Regions from separate parts of the Pedococcus sp. P2_E4 genome, predicted to be linked through region 2. Evidence: riboswitches for the same ligand, from Rfam matches in the RefSeq annotation. Region 2 holds a riboswitch; the other holds the start of a gene.

Region 1 (8,904 bases), on a different contig from region 2:
CTCGTGGTGCGCGCGACCGGTCTCGCGCCAGTCCTGCGCCACCCACTCGGGGAAGAAGGTGTCGCCCTCGGGGGAGTCGGGCACCTCGGACAGGATCATCCGCTGCGCGAACGGCATCGCCTCGGCATAGAGCTGGCCGCCCCCGACGACGAACACCTCGTCGGTCGGCCCGGCGAGGGCGAGGGCGTCGGCCAGCGAGTGGGCGGTCTCGACGTCGGCGTGGCGCCAGTCGGGCTGGCGGGTGACGACGATCGTTCGCCGCCCGGGCAGGGCGCGGCCGATCGAGTCGAACGTCTTGCGCCCCATGACCATCGGGTGGCCCATGGTGGTCGCCTTGAAGTGCCTGAGGTCCTCGGGCAGGTGCCAGGGCATGTCGCCATCGCGGCCGATGACGAGGTTGCGTCCGATCGCGGCCAGCAGGGTCACCCGGGTCATGAGGTCAGGCTAGCGACCGGGTGCCGTCGTGCCGGCCTCACACGGCGATGGGCGCCTTGATCGACGGGTGGGCCTCGTAGCCGACCAGCTCGAAGTCACCGAGGTCGAACTCGTCGATGTCCTTGCCGGAGGCGATCTTCATCTGCGGCAACGGCAACGGCGTCCGGGTCAGCTGGAGGGTCGCCTGCTCGACGTGGTTGGAGTAGAGGTGGGCGTCGCCGAGGGTGTGGACGAAGTCACCGGGCTCGAGGTCGCAGACCTGAGCGACCATCATCGTCAGCAGGGCGTAGGACGCGATGTTGAACGGCACGCCGAGGAAGATGTCGGCCGACCGCTGGTAGAGCTGGCACGAGAGCCGGCCGTTCGCGACGTAGAACTGGAACATGGTGTGGCACGGCGGCAGCGCCATCGAGTCGACGTCGGCGACGTTCCACGCCGAGACGATGTGGCGGCGGCTGTCGGGGTTGGTGCGGATGGACTCGATGACCTTGGCGATCTGGTCGACGTGCCGGCCGTCCGGCGTGGGCCAGGACCGCCACTGGTAGCCGTAGACCGGCCCGAGGTCGCCGTTCGCGTCGGCCCACTCGTCCCAGATGGTGATGCCGCGCTCCTGGAGCCAGCGCACGTTGGAGTCGCCCCGCAGGAACCACAGCAGCTCGCCGATGATCGACTTGAGGTGGAGCTTCTTGGTCGTCAGGACGGGGAAGCCCTCGGAGAGGTCGAACCGCATCTGGTAGCCGAACACCGAGCGGGTGCCCGTGCCGGTGCGGTCGGACTTGTCCGTGCCGGTCGTCATGACGTGGTCGAGGAGGTCGAGGTACTGCTGCACGGACGCAGCGTAACCCCGGCCACCGACGCAACCGGTGAGTCGCCCAAAACCGCAGCCCGCGCCGCGTGCCGGACCGGGCGGCATACCCCGGGCGGGGGTGCCGGGGGCGCCACCGAGCGGCGCCTTCCCGCCAAAATCCGGACCCCACCGTGAGCGGGCGCGGGGGAGTGCGCCGTAGGGCGATAGCCTGCGGGCATGAGCACAGCGTCCCCGTTCGGCCGACTCCTGACCGCCATGGTCAGCCCGATGCGACCGGACGGCAGCCTCGACCTCGACTCGGCCCGTCGCCTCGTCGCCCACCTGGTCGACACCGGGCACGACGGCATCGTCGTCAACGGCACGACGGGCGAGTCGGCGACCCTCACGGACGACGAGAGCATCGAGATGGTGCGGCTCGTGGTCGAGACGGTCGGCGACGCGGTGGCCGTGGTTGCCGGTGTGGGCTCCAACGCGACGGCGCACAGCGTCGAGATGGCGCAGCGGTCCCGCGACGCCGGCGCCACCGGGCTGCTGCTCGTCAGCCCCTACTACAACAAGCCCACGCAGGCGGGGCTCGTCGCCCACTGCCGCGCCGTGGCCGGCACCACCGACCTGCCGGTCATGCTCTACGACATCCCCGGCCGCACCGGCATCCCCTTCACCTCCGAGACGCTGCGCGAGCTGGCGCAGGTGCCCACCATCGTCGCCGTCAAGGACGCCAAGGGCGACCCGTGGGCCTCCACGCAGGTGATGGCCTCGACGGACCTCATCTACTTCTCCGGCGACGACGCGACGACGCTGCCCTGGCTCGCCCTGGGTGCCGTCGGCACGGTCAGCGTGGTGGGCCACGTCGCCGGCCGCGAGTATGCCGCGATGCTGGCTGCCGTCGACCGCGGCGACCTCGTCGCCGCCCGTGACCTCCACCGACGGCTGGTCCCTGCCGTCAACGCCATCATGAGCACCTCCCAGGGAGCCATCATGGCCAAGGCCGCGCTCGTCGAGCTCGGCGTCATCGACCACGCGACGGTGCGCCTGCCGCTCGTCGAGTCCCCGCCGGAGCACCTGGAGATCCTCCGCTCCGGCCTGAAGGAGTCCGACCTCCTGTGAGTCACCCTCACCCCGAGCTCAGCTCGCCCCCCGCCCTCGCCCCCCACGGCGTCCGCATCATCGCCCTCGGCGGTCTCGGTGAGGTGGGCCGCAACATGGCCGTCCTCGAGCACGCCGGGCAGCTGCTGGTCATCGACTGCGGCGTGCTGTTCCCCGAGGACCACCACCCCGGCGTCGACCTGATCCTGCCCGACTTCGAGTACCTCGAGGACCGCCTCGACGACATCCAGGCGATCGTGCTGACCCACGGCCACGAGGACCACATCGGGGCGGTGCCCTACCTCCTCAAGCTCAAGCGCGACATCCCGGTCGTCGGCTCGATGCTGACGCTGGCGCTGATCGAGGCCAAGCTCAAGGAGCACCGGATCACGCCCTACACCCTCGGGGTCAAGGAGGGCATGCGCGAGAAGCTCGGCGTGTTCGACTGCGAGTTCGTGGCGGTCAACCACTCGATCCCGGATGCGCTCGCGGTCTTCGTGCGGACGCCCGGCGGGACGATCCTGCACACCGGTGACTTCAAGATGGACCAGCTGCCGCTCGACGGCCGCCTCACCGACCTGCGCGCGTTCGCGCGGCTGGGCGAGGAGGGCGTCGACCTGTTCATGACGGACTCGACGAACGCCGAGGTGCCCGGCTTCACGACCCCCGAGAAGGACATCGCCCCGGCGATCGACAAGGTCTTCCGTGACGCGCAGCGGCGCATCATCGTGGCGTGCTTCTCCAGCCACGTGCACCGCGTCCAGCAGGTGCTGAACGCCGCCGAGAAGTCGGGCCGCAAGGTCGCCATGGTCGGGCGGTCGATGGTCCGCAACATGGGGATCGCGGCCGAGCTCGGCTACCTCCACGTGCCCGACGGCGTGCTCGTCGACGTCAAGAAGCTCGACAACTTCCCGGACGACCAGGTCGTCCTCATCTGCACGGGTTCCCAGGGCGAGCCGATGGCCGCGCTGTCGCGCATGGCCAACCGTGAGCACCGGATCGACGTGGGCGAGGGTGACACCGTCCTCCTCGCGTCGTCGCTGATCCCGGGCAACGAGAACGCCGTCTACCGCGTCATCAACGGGCTCATGCGCCTCGGCGCCACCGTGGTCCACAAGGGCAACGCCAAGGTGCACGTGTCGGGCCACGCCAGCGCAGGCGAGCTCCTCTACTGCTACAACATCGTCAAGCCCCGCAACGTCATGCCGGTGCACGGCGAGTGGCGTCACCTGGTCGCCAACGCCGAGCTGGCCGTCCAGACCGGCGTGCCGCGCGAGCAGGTCGTGCTGGCCGAGGACGGCGTGGTCGTCGACCTCGTCGACGGGGTGGCCACGATCGTGGGCAACGTCGAGTGCGGCTACGTCTACGTCGACGGGTCGAGCGTGGGCGAGTTCGACGAGGCGCTGCTCAAGGACCGCCGCATCCTGCGCGACGAGGGCTTCATCTCGGTCATCGTCGTGATGGACTCCGCCACCGGCAAGATCGCCGCAGGTCCGGAGATCCAGGCCCGCGGCTTCGCCGAGGACGACGAGATCTTCAACCAGGTGCGGCCCAAGATCGAGCAGGCGCTCGCCGAGGCGACGGGCAAGGGCGTCACCGACTCCCACCAGCTCGAGCAGGTCATGCGCCGGGCGATCGGCAGTTGGGTGGGGGGCAAGATCCGCCGTCGGCCGATGATCATCCCGGTGGTCATCCAGGCCTGAGGGCGCGCTGTCAGCCGGCGCTGTGACCCCCGAGGATCGACTGGCAGAAAAAATGCGAACGTGGTCATCTTTGCCACTAGTGGCAGGATGCGACTGCGCGCACAATTACTGCCATGGCTACTTTCATCGCACTGGTTCTGTTGATCGCCCTCCCCGTCGCCGCGTGGTACTTCGGCGCCGACTCCCGGCCCACCGACGGCCGTCACAACTGGGCCCACTGATCGACTGACGTTGATCGCCCGGGCCCAGCCACGTCCCATCCACCGTCCGCCTCCGGTTCGCCCGGGGGCGGACCTGTGTGTCCGGGCCGGTATGGCGTGTGGCCGGGTGTGGGTGAGCGAGGGCTGGCCCCGCGCCGGCTACCAGGGCCGAGTCGGCAGGGCGTCCCGGGGGTCGTCATCGACGACCCAGCCGTCGGCGGTGAGCTCGTAGTCGTGCGCCGGCCCGTGCGCCGCGAGGTCCGCGACGGCGGCGAGCAGCCGCTCGACGTGGGCCGCTGTGGTGGCGAGCCCCACGCTGGCGCGGACCGCCGTCGCGGGCCCCTCGGCATACGGGTCGGTCGGGTCGGTCTCGAGCAGCGCGTCCACGCACAGGTGCGCACAGAACTTGCCGTCCCGCACGCCGATCCCGTGCTCGGCCGCCAGGACGGTGGACACGAGCGAGGAGTCGACGCCGTCGACGGTGAAGGTCGCCACGGCCACGCGCTCGTGGTCGGGCGTGAACAGCGAGTAGGTCTCCACGCCGTCGATGGCCCTCAGCCCGTCGAGCAGGGCTCGGCCCAGGCTCGCCTCGTGGGCCTCTATCGCCTCGGCGTGGGTGCGCAGGGCGTGACAGGCGGCCGCGAGGGCCACGGCGCCGATGACGTTGGGGCTCCCGGCCTCGTGACGCGCCGCGCCCTCCTGCCAGACCACGCCGCGCTCGGTCACCAGGCGGGTCGCGCCACCACCGGCGAGGTAGGGCGCTGCAGCGTCGAGCCAGTCGCGACGGCCGGCGAGCACGCCGGCACCGAACGGCGCGTAGAGCTTGTGCCCGGACAGGACGACGTAGTCGACGCCGAGGTCATCGAGGTCGACCGGGCGGTGGGGGGCGTACTGCGCCGCGTCGAGCACGACGCGCGCGCCTGCCTTGCGGGCGACTGCAGCCAGCTGGCGGATCGGCCAGATCTCACCCGTGACGTTGGAGGCGCCGGCGAGGACGACCAGGCGGTGGCGGGAGTGGTTGCGCCGCAACGCCGCCCGCAGGATCGCCTCGGCGTCACGGACGCTGCCCGGCACCGGGAGGCGGTGGGTGCGAGCCGCGGGCCAGGGCAGCAGGGCCGCGTGGTGCTCGGTCTCGAAGACGAACACGGCCGTGTCGCGGGGGAGGGCGCGTGCCAGCAGGTTGAACGAGTCGGTGCTGTTGCGGGTGAAGACCACCTCGTCCGACTCGCGCGCCCCGACGAAGGTGCGCACCTCGTCACGAGCCTGCTCGTACCACGCGCTCGTCACCCGCGAGGCGTAGCCGTTGCCCCGGTGCACCGAGGAGTACGTGCGCAGGGCGGTGTCGACCGCCCGCTTGACCCCGACGAGCGCCGGCGTCGAGGCAGCGTGGTCGAAGTTCGCGTAGTCGACCGTGCCGTGCAGGGTCGGGACGGCCAGGGCCTCGGACACCACGGGCGGCAGCGCGGGGGCCGTGCCCGGCGCGGGGACCGCACGCAGGTGGTCGCGGTGGCCGTCAGCCCCCAGGGCCCTGGCGTGGGCGAGGGGAGCCGTGCGGCGAAACGGCGTCGGGGGTGTGCTGGCGATCGACATGTGGGGCAGCTCCTGGTCCGGGTGGGACCCGAGACCGTGAGAGCCGGTTGGTCGCGAGTCCGCGCTTGCCGCCTGCGTCGTGCAGGCGACCCGGTCGTCACCCGGAGCACCCCACCGCGGAGGAGGGTTGCTGGTCAGCAAGCCGGGGCTTCGCGCTGACACTCATGACCTGTCGTCGAGGGTAGCGGCGGGACGTCGCCCCGATCCAGCACTCGGGCGCTCCTTCCCGGCATCTGAGATGTCCGGGATGCCCGACGGCCCTGGAGGAGGTCTGACGGGGCGCCGACGCCAGGCGTCTTCGCGCGGAGAATCCCCCTTCTGCGCGCCTGCGCCGACGGCCATGGTGGTGACCGTCGGCGCAGGCCCCGCCAGACGCAGGCTCAGCGTTTCACCCGTGTCCCTCCGGGAGAATGGGTGTGGGCGCGATATGGCCGATCTCCGCGGGCACGTCGACCGTTCGGCCGAGGCTGATCTGCGGACATAACGGCCACCTGTCGCGACGGGGCGATCCGTGCCTGCCGGGCACATTCCTGGTGCCTGTAACGCGTGTGACGCGTGTTTCCGAAGTGACCTTCGCGTAGCCTGCGACCATGGCGACACGTCCGTCCACCTCGACGCGCTCCACGGGAGGTCAGGCCCCGCGACGCAGCACTGCGACCCGGCCTGCCAACCGCAGGTCCAGCGCGCCCCGCAAGTCCCCTGCCCGCGGCAAGACCACCGGTGGGGGACTGCCCCTGCCGCTGCGCGKCGTGCGCGGGACGTGGATGGGCATGGCGCACGTCGCCGGCGGCGCCGTGCGCCGGGTCGGCAGCAGCGCCCGCGACCTCGAGCCGGAGCACCGCCGCGACGGCGTCGGCTTCTTCCTCATCGGCCTGTCCATCGTCGTGGCGGCCCGCGAGTGGTGGGCGCTCGACGGTGCCGTGGGTGACGTCATCCACGCGGTCGTCGCCGGCACCTTCGGGCGGGTCGCGTACGCCGTGCCCCTGGCCCTGCTCTTCCTCGGCATCCGGCTGCTGCGCGCGCCCCAGGACGACGGCGCCAACTCCCGTATCGGCATCGGTCTCGGGGCACTCGCGTTCGCCGCGTCCGGCCTGGCCCACGTGGCCGCCGGCATCCCCACGCCGCCGCAGGGCGCCGACGGCATGCGTGACGGTGGCGGGATCATCGGCTTCCTCGCCTCCAGCCCCATCGAGGCGGCGGTCTCCGTCTACGGCACCGTCCCGATCCTGCTCATGCTGGGCCTGTTCGGCCTGCTCGTGATGACCGCGACCCCGGTCCACATGATCCCGCAGCGGCTCGCCGAGCTGCGCGACCACCTCCTGCACCGTGGCGCCCCCGAGGCCGACGACACCGACGCCGTCGATGACAAGCCCAAGCGCCGCCGTCGTGTCATCGAGCCCGAGGGCCCGATGGACGGCGACGAGGCCTTCGAGCAGGCCGCCGTGGTCGCTCCTGACGGGCGCAGGCTGCGTCCGGGCGAGAAGCGCCCGACCGCTCCCGGGGTCCTCGCACCGGGGGCGACCGGCGGCGCCGCCGACGCACCAGCCGGCCGGACCCCCAAGATCGAGGTCAAGGCCGCCCTCGAGGCGCCGCCGACGACCCCGCTGCCGCAACGGGTGGAGCAGCTGGCGCTCGCCGGCGACATCACCTACACGCTGCCCGACAACGCACTCCTCGAGCCCGGCTCGCCGCACAAGACCCGCAGCGCCGCCAACGACCGCGTCGTCGAGTCGCTCACGCAGGTGCTCGACCAGTTCGACATCGACGCCCAGGTGACCGGCTTCTCGCGCGGCCCGACGGTGACCCGCTACGAGGTCGAGCTGGGCCCCGGCATCAAGGTGGAGCGCGTCACCGCGCTGTCCAAGAACATCGCGTATGCCGTGGCGTCGGCCGATGTCCGCATCCTGTCCCCGATCCCCGGCAAGTCGGCGATCGGCATCGAGATCCCGAACGCCGACCGCGAGAAGGTCAGCCTCGGCGACGTGCTGCGCAGCCAGGCCGCTCGCGGCAACGACCACCCGATGGTCATGGGAGTCGGCAAGGACGTCGAGGGTGGCTACGTCATCGCCAACCTCGCCAAGATGCCGCACCTGCTCGTGGCGGGAGCCACCGGCGCCGGCAAGTCCAGCTTCGTGAACTCGATGATCACCTCGATCCTGATGCGCTCCACGCCCGACGAGGTCCGCATGGTCCTCGTGGACCCGAAGCGGGTGGAGCTCACCGCATACGAGGGGATCCCGCACCTGATCACCCCGATCATCACGAACCCCAAGAAGGCCGCCGAGGCGCTGCAGTGGGTCGTGCGCGAGATGGACACCCGCTACGACGACCTGGCCCAGTTCGGGTTCAAGCACGTCGACGACTTCAACAAGGCCGTCAAGGCCGGCAAGGTCAAGCCGCTCCCGGGGTCCGAGCGGCAGATCCACCCCTACCCGTACCTGCTCGTGATCGTCGACGAGCTGGCCGACCTCATGATGGTGGCCCCGCGCGACGTCGAGGAGTCGATCGTCCGCATCACCCAGCTCGCGCGCGCGGCGGGCATCCACCTCGTGCTGGCCACCCAGCGCCCCTCCGTCGACGTCGTCACCGGCCTCATCAAGGCCAACGTGCCGTCGCGCATGGCCTTCGCGACCTCGTCCCTCGCCGACAGCCGGGTCGTCCTCGACCAGCCCGGAGCCGAGAAGCTTATCGGCCAGGGCGACGCGCTGTTCCTGCCCATGGGCGCCTCCAAGACCATGCGCGTCCAGGGCGCCTGGGTCACGGAGTCCGAGATCCAGCAGGTGGTCAAGCACGTCACCGAGCAGCTCAAGCCGAACTACCGCGACGACGTGACGGTCGTCGCGGCCAAGAAGCAGATCGACGACGACATCGGCGACGACCTCGACCTGCTGCTGCAGGCCACCGAGCTCGTGGTCACGACGCAGTTCGGGTCGACGTCGATGCTGCAGCGCAAGCTGCGGGTGGGCTTCGCCAAGGCGGGCCGGCTCATGGACCTGCTCGAGTCGCGTGGTGTCGTCGGTCCCTCCGAGGGCTCCAAGGCCCGCGACGTCCTCGTCAAGCCCGACGACCTGCCGATGACGCT
Region 2 (8,904 bases):
GGCATACCGCTCGGGGAGGTCGGGCAGGCCCTCACTGAACTCCAGGAGTAGCTCCAGCCGTTGTGGCACAGCGAGATCCGCGAAGTCGGTGGCGATCTCCTCGAGCCCCGCGGGCATCACCGCGGCGGTGTCGGTCACGTCACCGCTCCACGGGGACGCGCACGGCGTTGCCCCACTCGGTCCACGAGCCGTCGTAGTTGCGCACCTCGCCGAACCCCAGCAGATGGGTCAGGACGAACCAGGTGTGCGACGAGCGCTCGCCGATGCGGCAGTAGGCGATGGTCGGCTCGCTCGGCGACAGGCCCTGCTCCTGGAGGTAGATCGCCTCGAGGTCCTCACGCGACTTGAACGTGCCGTCCTCGTTGGCTGCCCGAGCCCACGGCACCGACTTCGCGCCAGGGATGTGGCCACCGCGCATGGCGCCCTCCTGCGGGTAGTCGGGCATGTGAAGCAGCTCACCGGAGTACTCGCCGGGGGAGCGGACGTCGACCAGCGGCCCGCCGAGGTGGGCGAGGACGTCGTCCTTGAACGCGCGGATCGGTGCGTCGTCCCGCTCCACCACCGGGTATGCCGCGTCGCCCGTGAGGGTCGCGACCGCCGGCAGGTCCTTGGTGACCTCGCGACCCTCGGCGAGCCACTTGGCGCGACCACCGTCGAGCAGCCGGACGTCCTCGTGGCCGAACAGGCTCATCACCCACAGGGCGTAGGCGGCCCACCAGTTGTTCTTGTCGCCGTAGACGACGACCGTCGTGTCGCGGCCGACCCCACGTGCGGACATCACCGCGGCGAACTGCTCGGCGTCGACGTAGTCGCGCATCACCGGGTCGTTGAGGTCCTGGTGCCAGTCCAGCTTGAGCGCGCCGGGGATGTGGCCGGTGTCGTAGAGCAGGACGTCCTCATCGGACTCCAGGACGACGACGCCGTCGGGACCGCCGACCTCGCCGGCGTCGATCTTCGCGGCCAGCCAGTCGGTGGTGACGAGGCGCTCGGGGTGGGCGTACTGGGCGAAGGCGCTGGCGGGGGAGTCGGTCATGTCCCAAGGCTAATCCCGCTGGTCAGCGGGCCTCGTGGCAGGATGGCCGGACACCGACTTAGGAGGGTTTCGTGGGTTTCCTCGGATTGGGCAAGGACGACGCCGACAAGGCAGTCGAGCAGGTCAAGGGGACCCGGTCCGCCCTCGAGCAGGCCCAGCAGGGCCGCGAGGACTCCGGGATGTTCTCGGGCGCCGTGACCGGCATGGTCGAGAACCTCCTCGACCTCGGGATCGACGGCAAGGGCCCCTTCGACTCGGCCCAGAAGGTCGCCGACGTCAAGCGCGCCGAGAAGCCTGACGCCGAGGAGGCCATCGACGCCGTCGTGCGCGGTCACCTCAAGCTGGCCGCGGCCGGCGGCTTCGTGACGGCGCTGGGTGGCTTCATCACGCTCCCGGTCGCGCTGCCCGCCAACGTCCTCGAGTTCTACGTCGTCGCCACCCGCATGGTCGCCGCCATCGCGTCGCTGCGCGGCTACGACATCAAGCAGCCCCAGATCCGCTCGGCGGTCCTCCTCACCCTCGTGGGCGCCGACGCCGACGACCTGCTCAAGAAGGCCGGGGTCGCCTCGACCGGTCGCCTCGCCAACCTCGCGGCCCAGCGGCTGCCCGGGCCGGCGATGATGGTGGTCAACAAGGCTGTGGGCTTCCGGCTGCTGTCCACCGCGGGCAGGAAGACGCTGACCCGGTTCGGCAAGGGCGTGCCGGTCGTCGGTGGAGTCATCGGCGCAGGGCTCGACGGCTACCTGCTCAAGAAGATCGCCGACCACGCCCGCCACGAGTTCCCCCCGCGCACGATGAAGTACTGACCGCGCGTCGTACCCGGGTGCGGCGACGGTCGTCCCGGGTGAGCTGGCTGGAACCGCCCGCGGGAATGCTGCGTCAGAACCAGTCGTTGGAGCACTGTTCGGGCCCACCCGCGGTGCCCGAGACGAGCAAGGAGCACGACATGTCCACCAAGGCCACCCGCCACGGCTCGCGGTGGGGTGCGTTCCGCACCCTCGCCACCGCCATCCGCGCCGCCACCCGTCCGGGCTCCCCGGCACTCGGTGAGCGGCTCACCAGCCTCCCGCGCCTGGTCCGGGCGACGTTCCGCGGCGAGTATGCCGGGACGACCAGGGGGCGCCTGCTGCTGCTCCTCGGCGCGGTCGCCTACGTCGTGTCACCCGTGGACGTGCTGCCGGAGGCGTTCCTCCCGCTGATCGGCCTCGCTGACGACGCGATGGTCGTCTCGTGGATCGCCGCCAGTGTCATCAACGAGACCGAGTCGTTCCTGCGCTGGGAGCGCACGTCGGCGCAGGCTGCCCCGGGGGCCGGTGCCGGTGCCGGTGCCGCGGACGCGGAGACGGTGACCGGCCACGTCGTGGGCTGACGCCCGCTCGTCTGAGGCGCCTGCGCGCCTCAGTCCACGCGGCGGCAGGGAGCCGTGAGGCCCGCTCGACGATCCCGTGCCCACCGGGCACGGGATCGTTTTTGTTCCAGCGCTTTCCACAGGGGCCATCGGCGCGCTGGCCACGCATCCACAGATCGGCGACGAGCCCTCGATGTGGCGTGACGGTCTCCCGGATCGTGTTGTGCATGAACACGATTCGACTCGGCAGCGCCGCTGAGCTGCTCGCAACCCTGCCCTACCAACTGGGCTACCACCCTCGCGACAGCATGGTCGTGGTCGAGCTCAAGGCACGCCGCCTCGGGCTGGTGGAGCGCATCGACCTGCCACCTCCGGCCCATGCGGCCGAGGCCGCCGCCCTGCTCGTCGAGCCGATGGTCCGCCACGGGGCCACCGCGGTCATCCTGATCGGCTACGAGACGCAGGTCGACGCTGCCGGGCCGCTGGTCGACGAGGTGCGCTGGGCGCTGGCCCGCGACGGGATCGCGGTCGTCGACACGCTGCTGGTGCGTGACGGCCGCTACTACAGCCTCGACTGCGATGCGGGGTGCTGCCCCGTCGAGGGTGCGCCCCTGCCAGACCCGTCACGGGTGTCCGCCGTCGCGGACCTCGTCGCCCAGGGGCGTGGCGTGCTGCCCGGTCGGGAGTCCGTGGTCGAGCTCGTGGCCGCCACACCACCGCTGTCCGAACGCGTTGATGCCGCGATCGCAGCGCTGGACCGCGGGCCTGCATCCGGCACGCAGGTGCGCCATGCAGGTGCGGCGTTCGGCCTGGGGCCGCCGGCTCCGTCGGGGGCGACCGAGCACGTCGACCAGAGCCGCATGGCCCGACGGCGGCATGCCCTCTCGCTCTGGGCCGTCGTGGGGGACCGGGCCGAGGCGACGACGACGCAGGACTTCCTGACGCCGGAGCAGGTGGCGGACCTCGTGGTGAGCCTGCGTGACCGCAGTCTGCGCGACATCCTCATCGCCTGGTGGTGTCCGGGGTCCCTCGCGCTGGAGGCGTTTCCCGGCGAGCTGGTCGACGAGGTGCGCGCTGCGTTTGCGGACGATCGCGGCCCGCGGCCCTTCCTCGTCCCGAGGCTGGCGTGGCTCGCGCGGGCCGTCGGCGACGAGCACGCCGCGCCGGTGCTGACCGTCCTCGCGAACGTCGCCCTGCACGGGGGCGACGGCACGCTCGCACGGGTCGCCCTCGACCGCGCGCTCGAGCAGAGTCCCGGCTACACGCTCGCCCGGCTCCTCGCGCGGATGCTCGACCTGGGGATCCGTCCGGACGACGTCCCCACCGACAGCTCGGCAGGCGACGACGGTCCCGAGGAGGTGGTGCCACTTCGGTCCGCCTGAGCTCGCGCCGCGGGGGACTCCTGTCCAGGCAGTCCAGTTGCCGGACGCAGGCTCGCGGGCAGCCCTCGACTCGTATCATGGGCTGAGGTCATGAGTTCCAGCGACAAGCCCCGGCTCGCTGGGCGGCAACCCTCCTCGCGGTGGGGTGCCCCGGGTGATGACACGGCCGGTCTGGGCGGCATGGATCCAGGCGGCAAGCGCGATGCCTCAGGAGACCTTCTGATGACGACCACCTCTCGTCCGCCGACCAGCAGCGGTGCGTGGCGTGATGACGACCCCGTGGGGGGACGGCAGTTCCTCGATCTCGGCGCGGTCGAGCTCGAGCGTGGCGGGGTGCTGCCGGGGGTGCGGCTGGCGTACGAGACGTGGGGCGAGCTGAACGCCGCCGCGGACAACGCGATCCTCGTCGAGCACGCCCTCACCGGCGACAGCCACGTCGTGGGCGAGGCCGGCCCCGGTCACCCGACGCCCGGGTGGTGGGACGGCCTGATCGGGCCGGGGCGTGCCCTCGACACCGAGCAGTACTTCGTGGTGGCCGCCAACGTCCTCGGGGGCTGTCAAGGCAGCACCGGCCCGTCGTCCAGTGCGCCCGACGGGACGCCGTGGGGGAGCCGGTTCCCGTTCATCACGGTGCGGGACCAGGTGCAGACCGAGGCGCTGCTCGCCGACGCCCTCGGCATCGCGCGGTGGCGGCTGGTCCTGGGTGGCTCGATGGGCGGGATGCGCGCCCTCGAGTGGGCCGTGACCCACCCCGCGCGCGTGGAGTGCGCGCTGGTCCTCGCGTCCACCGCATACGCCACTGCCGAGCAGATCGGCTGGTGCCAGGCCCAGCTGCTCGCCCTGCGCGGCGACCCCCACTTCCACGGGGGCGACTACTACGACGCCGAGTCCGGACCCGACGCGGGGCTGGGCATCGCCCGTCGCATCGCGCACGTGACCTACCGCAGCGAGCTCGAGCTCCACGAGCGGTTCGGGCGGCACGCCCAGGGCGAGGAGGACCCCCTGGGCGGCGGCGGACGGTACGCCGTCGAGTCCTACCTCGACCACCACGCCGGCAAGCTGGCTGGGCGCTTCGACGCCAACTCCTACATCGTCCTCACCGAGGCGATGAACTCCCACGACGTCGGCAGGGGCAGGGGAGGCGTGCCGGCCGCACTACGCCGAGTCACGGGCGACCTCGTCGTGGTGGCGGTCGACTCCGACCGTCTCTACCCGCCGCGGCTGTCCCGCGAGATCGTGGACGCGGTGCCCGGTGCCCGGCTGCACACGGTCCACTCCGACTACGGCCACGACGGTTTCCTCATCGAGGTCGACCAAGTGGCTGGCCTCGTCGAGCAAGTGCTGCACCCGCCTGCCTGACGGGGTGATTTCCGGTAGCGTCAACCACGCGGCACAGGTCGCGGACACCCGAGCAGGCTCGGGTCAGGTCGACGAACGAGGAGGTTCAGGTGGCCATCGTTGTGGGGTACGTGCCGACGAAAGAGGGTCGCGCCGCTCTGCGTCGCGCCGCGGACGAGTCGCTGTTGCGCAAGTCCAAGCTGATCGTCATCAACTCCCAGCGCGGGGGCCGCGACTACGACGGTGCCGAGGCGGAGCGGTTCGAGACCGAGCTCAACCGCATCCAGGGTGAGCTCGACGAGGTCGGCATCGAGCACGAGGTCCGCCAGCTGGTGCGCGGCAACGAGCCCGCCGAGGACCTCATCGCCGTGGCCGAGGAGGAGTCGGCCGACTTCATCGTCATCGGGCTGCGCCGTCGCACGCCGGTCGGCAAGCTGATCCTGGGCAGCAACGCCCAGCGCATCCTGCTCGACGCGTCCTGCCCGGTCCTGGCGGTCAAGGCCGACAGCTGACCCACCGCGCCGCTCGAATTCACGGCTCGATGCGGGGATTGCCGGGTTCTCGTTTTACAATGTCTCCTACGAGGTCTGGAAGCGCCCCCACGCCAACCGTCCTCGCGAATACTTCCGCCCCCTCACGCGTTGAACTGGCATAGGTTCCCCATGCCCGCGATCGTGTGCGCCGTGCCGCGAATCCGCGACGAAAGGTAGTCCGTGTCGCCTGTGTCAAAGAAGGCTGCGACCCCCGCAGGATCGTCGGCCTCATCCCTCCCGACCGAGTTCAGCCACCCCGCCCTCCAGAAGCTCATGAAGCAGGGTCGTACCAACGGCTCGGTCGACAGTGCGCAGCTCAAGGCCGCGCTCGAGGGTGCCCAGGTCGCTCCCAAGCGGATGAAGGCCGTGCTGCGCTCGCTCGACGAGCAGGGCATCCACGTGACCCTCGACACGGCCACGGCGACCCGTGCGGTGGCTGCCACCAGCACCCGCAAGACCGCCACCGCCAGCGCCAAGAAGGCCGCCGCGAAGACTGCCACCAAGACGGCCACCCCCAAGGCGACGGCCGCCAAGCCCACCGCCAAGGCAGCTGCGTCCAAGACCACCGCTTCCAAGGCCGACGGCGCCGCCAAGGCCACCACGACCAAGGCCGCCGCCCCGGCCACGAAGACGGCCGCGAAGAAGGCGACCACCACCAAGGCCGCAGCCAACGCGGCCGCCGCCGATGCGGACGCCTCCGCACCCAAGGCCACCAAGGCCGCCGCGAAGAAGGCCGCCACGAGCAAGGCCACCGCCGCTGACGCGCCCGGGGCCGGCGACGCCGTCGACGACGAGGCAGAGGACGCCGAGCCGACCGAGGTCGTCGAGTCCGAGCTCGAAGAGGTCGACGTCGAGGCCGAGGACTCCGAGGACGACGCCAAGAAGTCCGACGACGAGGACGAGGGCTCCGGCTTCGTCCTGCGCGACGACGACGAGGAGGACGCCCCGGTCCAGCAGGTCGTGACCGCCGGCGCCACCGCCGACCCGGTCAAGGACTACCTCAAGCAGATCGGCAAGGTCGCCCTGCTCAACGCCGAGCAGGAGGTCGAGCTCGCCAAGCGCATCGAGGCGGGCCTGTTCGCCGAGGAGCGGCTCAACTCCGGCGACAAGATCGAGATGAAGCTCAAGCGCGAGCTCTGGTGGATCGCCCAGGACGGCAAGAAGGCCAAGAACCACCTGCTCGAGGCCAACCTGCGTCTCGTGGTCTCCCTGGCCAAGCGTTACACCGGTCGCGGCATGCTGTTCCTCGACCTGATCCAGGAGGGCAACCTCGGACTCATCCGTGCGGTCGAGAAGTTCGACTACACCAAGGGCTACAAGTTCTCGACCTATGCGACGTGGTGGATCCGTCAGGCGATCACCCGCGCGATGGCGGACCAGGCCCGCACCATCCGCATCCCCGTGCACATGGTCGAGGTCATCAACAAGCTGGCCCGCGTCCAGCGCCAGATGCTGCAGGACCTCGGGCGCGAGCCCACCCCGGAGGAGCTCGCCAAGGAGCTCGACATGACCCCTGAGAAGGTCGTCGAGGTCCAGAAGTACGGCCGTGAGCCCATCTCCCTGCACACCCCGCTCGGCGAGGACGGTGACAGCGAGTTCGGTGACCTCATCGAGGACTCCGAGGCCGTGGTGCCGGCCGACGCGGTGAGCTTCACGCTGCTGCAGGAGCAGCTGCACTCGGTCCTCGACACGCTCTCCGAGCGCGAGGCCGGCGTGGTGTCGATGCGCTTCGGCCTGACCGACGGACAGCCCAAGACGCTCGACGAGATCGGCAAGGTCTATGGCGTGACCCGCGAGCGGATCCGCCAGATCGAGTCCAAGACCATGAGCAAGCTGCGGCACCCCTCGCGCAGCCAGGTGCTGCGCGACTACCTCGACTGACCTACGGCCGGTCGACCGGCACGCGACACGAGGAAGGGCCCCGAGACCTCTCGGGGCCCTTCCTCGTGTCCGCACGGCGCGCGGGCGGCACCTTCGTGTCCCGCACCGTCGGGTGCCGTCGGGTGCCGTCGGGTTTGGACCGTCGGGTCAGGCCCGCGGTCAGCGACCGCGGCCGTCGCGACGCTGCTCGCGGCGTTCGTCGAGTCGGTCCTGCAGGCGCTCCCACGGCTGGCGCAGGGCGCGCCCCAGGGCGCCACGACGTTCGCGCCACTCCGTGACGCCCTCGGCCGGCCACCACGTCGCCCGGAGCCGGTCCTTGCGGCGCCGCACACCCGACACCGCCTTGACCACCAGCTGGGTCTCCTCGCGGATGTCGGTGACCGTCGTGCCGGGCCGGGCATAGCGGGAGCGTTCCACGCCGTCGACGATGCGGCCGAGGGCCTGGTTCTGCTCGCCCTCGAGGTAGGCCTCGCGTTGGAAGAACCGGCCCGCCTGCCGTGGCGTGCTGCCCCGCGGCGGTATGACGCCGAGGTCGCCGATGCGCTCCACCATGGCCTGCCACTCCACCTCGACCCGGCGCGCGTCGTCGGGCGCCTCGCGCAGGCGACGCCGCAGGCGGCTGCGGGCCGCCAGGGGGACGGCGAGAGCGCCCATCAAGCCCACCAGCAGACCCAGCGCCAGCCACACGAGCGTGGTGCGGGTCTGGGGGCCGAGGTACCGGTCGAACAGGGACCGGTCGCCAGTGCCGGTGATGGCGCCCGCCGAGCCCGGGTCGTTGGCGCCGTCCCGGCTGGACCTCGTGGGCGTGCTGGTGGCGCCACCCGTCGACGTCGCCGTCTCGGAGTCGGATCCCGGAGTCGTCGGCGGCAGCGAGTACCCGGGGGCGATGGTGTTCTGCGTGCCGGACGGCGTCGGCTCGAAGCGCAGCCACCCCACCCCCTGGAAGTACAGCTCGGGCCACGCGTGGGCGTCGGAGGCCCGCACGGTGTAGCTGCCCTGGAGGAGGCTGCCCGGCAGGAAGCCGATCGCCAACCGTGCGGGGATGTCGGCGGCCCGGGCGAGCATCACCATGGCCGTGGCGAACTGCACGCAGTAGCCGACCTTCGTGCGCAGGAACAGCGAGATCGCGTCGGGCCGCTCGGCCTGTCCGAACTCGTTGGTCACGGTGTCGGGCAGCTGGAGGGAGTAGGAGAAGCCGCCGTCGGTCCGCAGGTACTTCTGGATGGCGCGGGCCGCCTCGATCCGATTGGCGTCCGTGGGGACGACCGTCGACACCGTCTCCGTGAGCAGCCGGGAGGACGCCGGGTCGACGAGCAGGTCCTCGCTGCGGACGCCGGCGGAGCCGCTGGCGACGGCCTGGTTGAGGGCCGCCTCCGAGGGGCGCAGCTG

Evidence for each region. Region 2 has a riboswitch for S-adenosylmethionine ahead of metX (homoserine O-acetyltransferase MetX). Riboswitches for the same ligand answer to the same signal wherever they lie in the genome.
Region 1: it holds a riboswitch for S-adenosylmethionine, as region 2 does, so the genes downstream of both, AC1DV7_RS09715 (aminotransferase class V-fold PLP-dependent enzyme) here and metX (homoserine O-acetyltransferase MetX) in region 2, are expected to answer to the same signal.

What each region holds. Positions count from the first base shown of each region.
Region 1 covers NZ_JBFUEO010000016.1:9,359-18,262, forward strand. The annotation lists gene AC1DV7_RS09695 (dihydrofolate reductase) at 1-435, opposite strand, end outside; gene AC1DV7_RS09700 (thymidylate synthase) at 473-1,264, opposite strand; gene dapA (4-hydroxy-tetrahydrodipicolinate synthase) at 1,460-2,350, shown strand; gene AC1DV7_RS09710 (ribonuclease J) at 2,347-4,032, shown strand; gene AC1DV7_RS09715 (aminotransferase class V-fold PLP-dependent enzyme) at 4,392-5,822, opposite strand; SAM riboswitch class IV at 5,879-5,992, opposite strand; gene AC1DV7_RS09720 (FtsK/SpoIIIE family DNA translocase) at 6,413-8,904, shown strand, end outside.
Region 2 covers NZ_JBFUEO010000038.1:13,562-22,465, forward strand. The annotation lists gene AC1DV7_RS15020 (SufE family protein) at 1-138, opposite strand, end outside; gene AC1DV7_RS15025 (sulfurtransferase) at 140-1,033, opposite strand; gene AC1DV7_RS15030 (EcsC family protein) at 1,105-1,839, shown strand; gene AC1DV7_RS15035 (YkvA family protein) at 1,980-2,402, shown strand; gene AC1DV7_RS15040 (DUF4192 domain-containing protein) at 2,609-3,763, shown strand; SAM riboswitch class IV at 3,850-3,969, shown strand; gene metX (homoserine O-acetyltransferase MetX) at 3,986-5,122, shown strand; gene AC1DV7_RS15050 (universal stress protein) at 5,212-5,613, shown strand; gene AC1DV7_RS15055 (RNA polymerase sigma factor) at 5,824-7,515, shown strand; gene AC1DV7_RS15060 (transglutaminase TgpA family protein) at 7,675-8,904, opposite strand, start outside.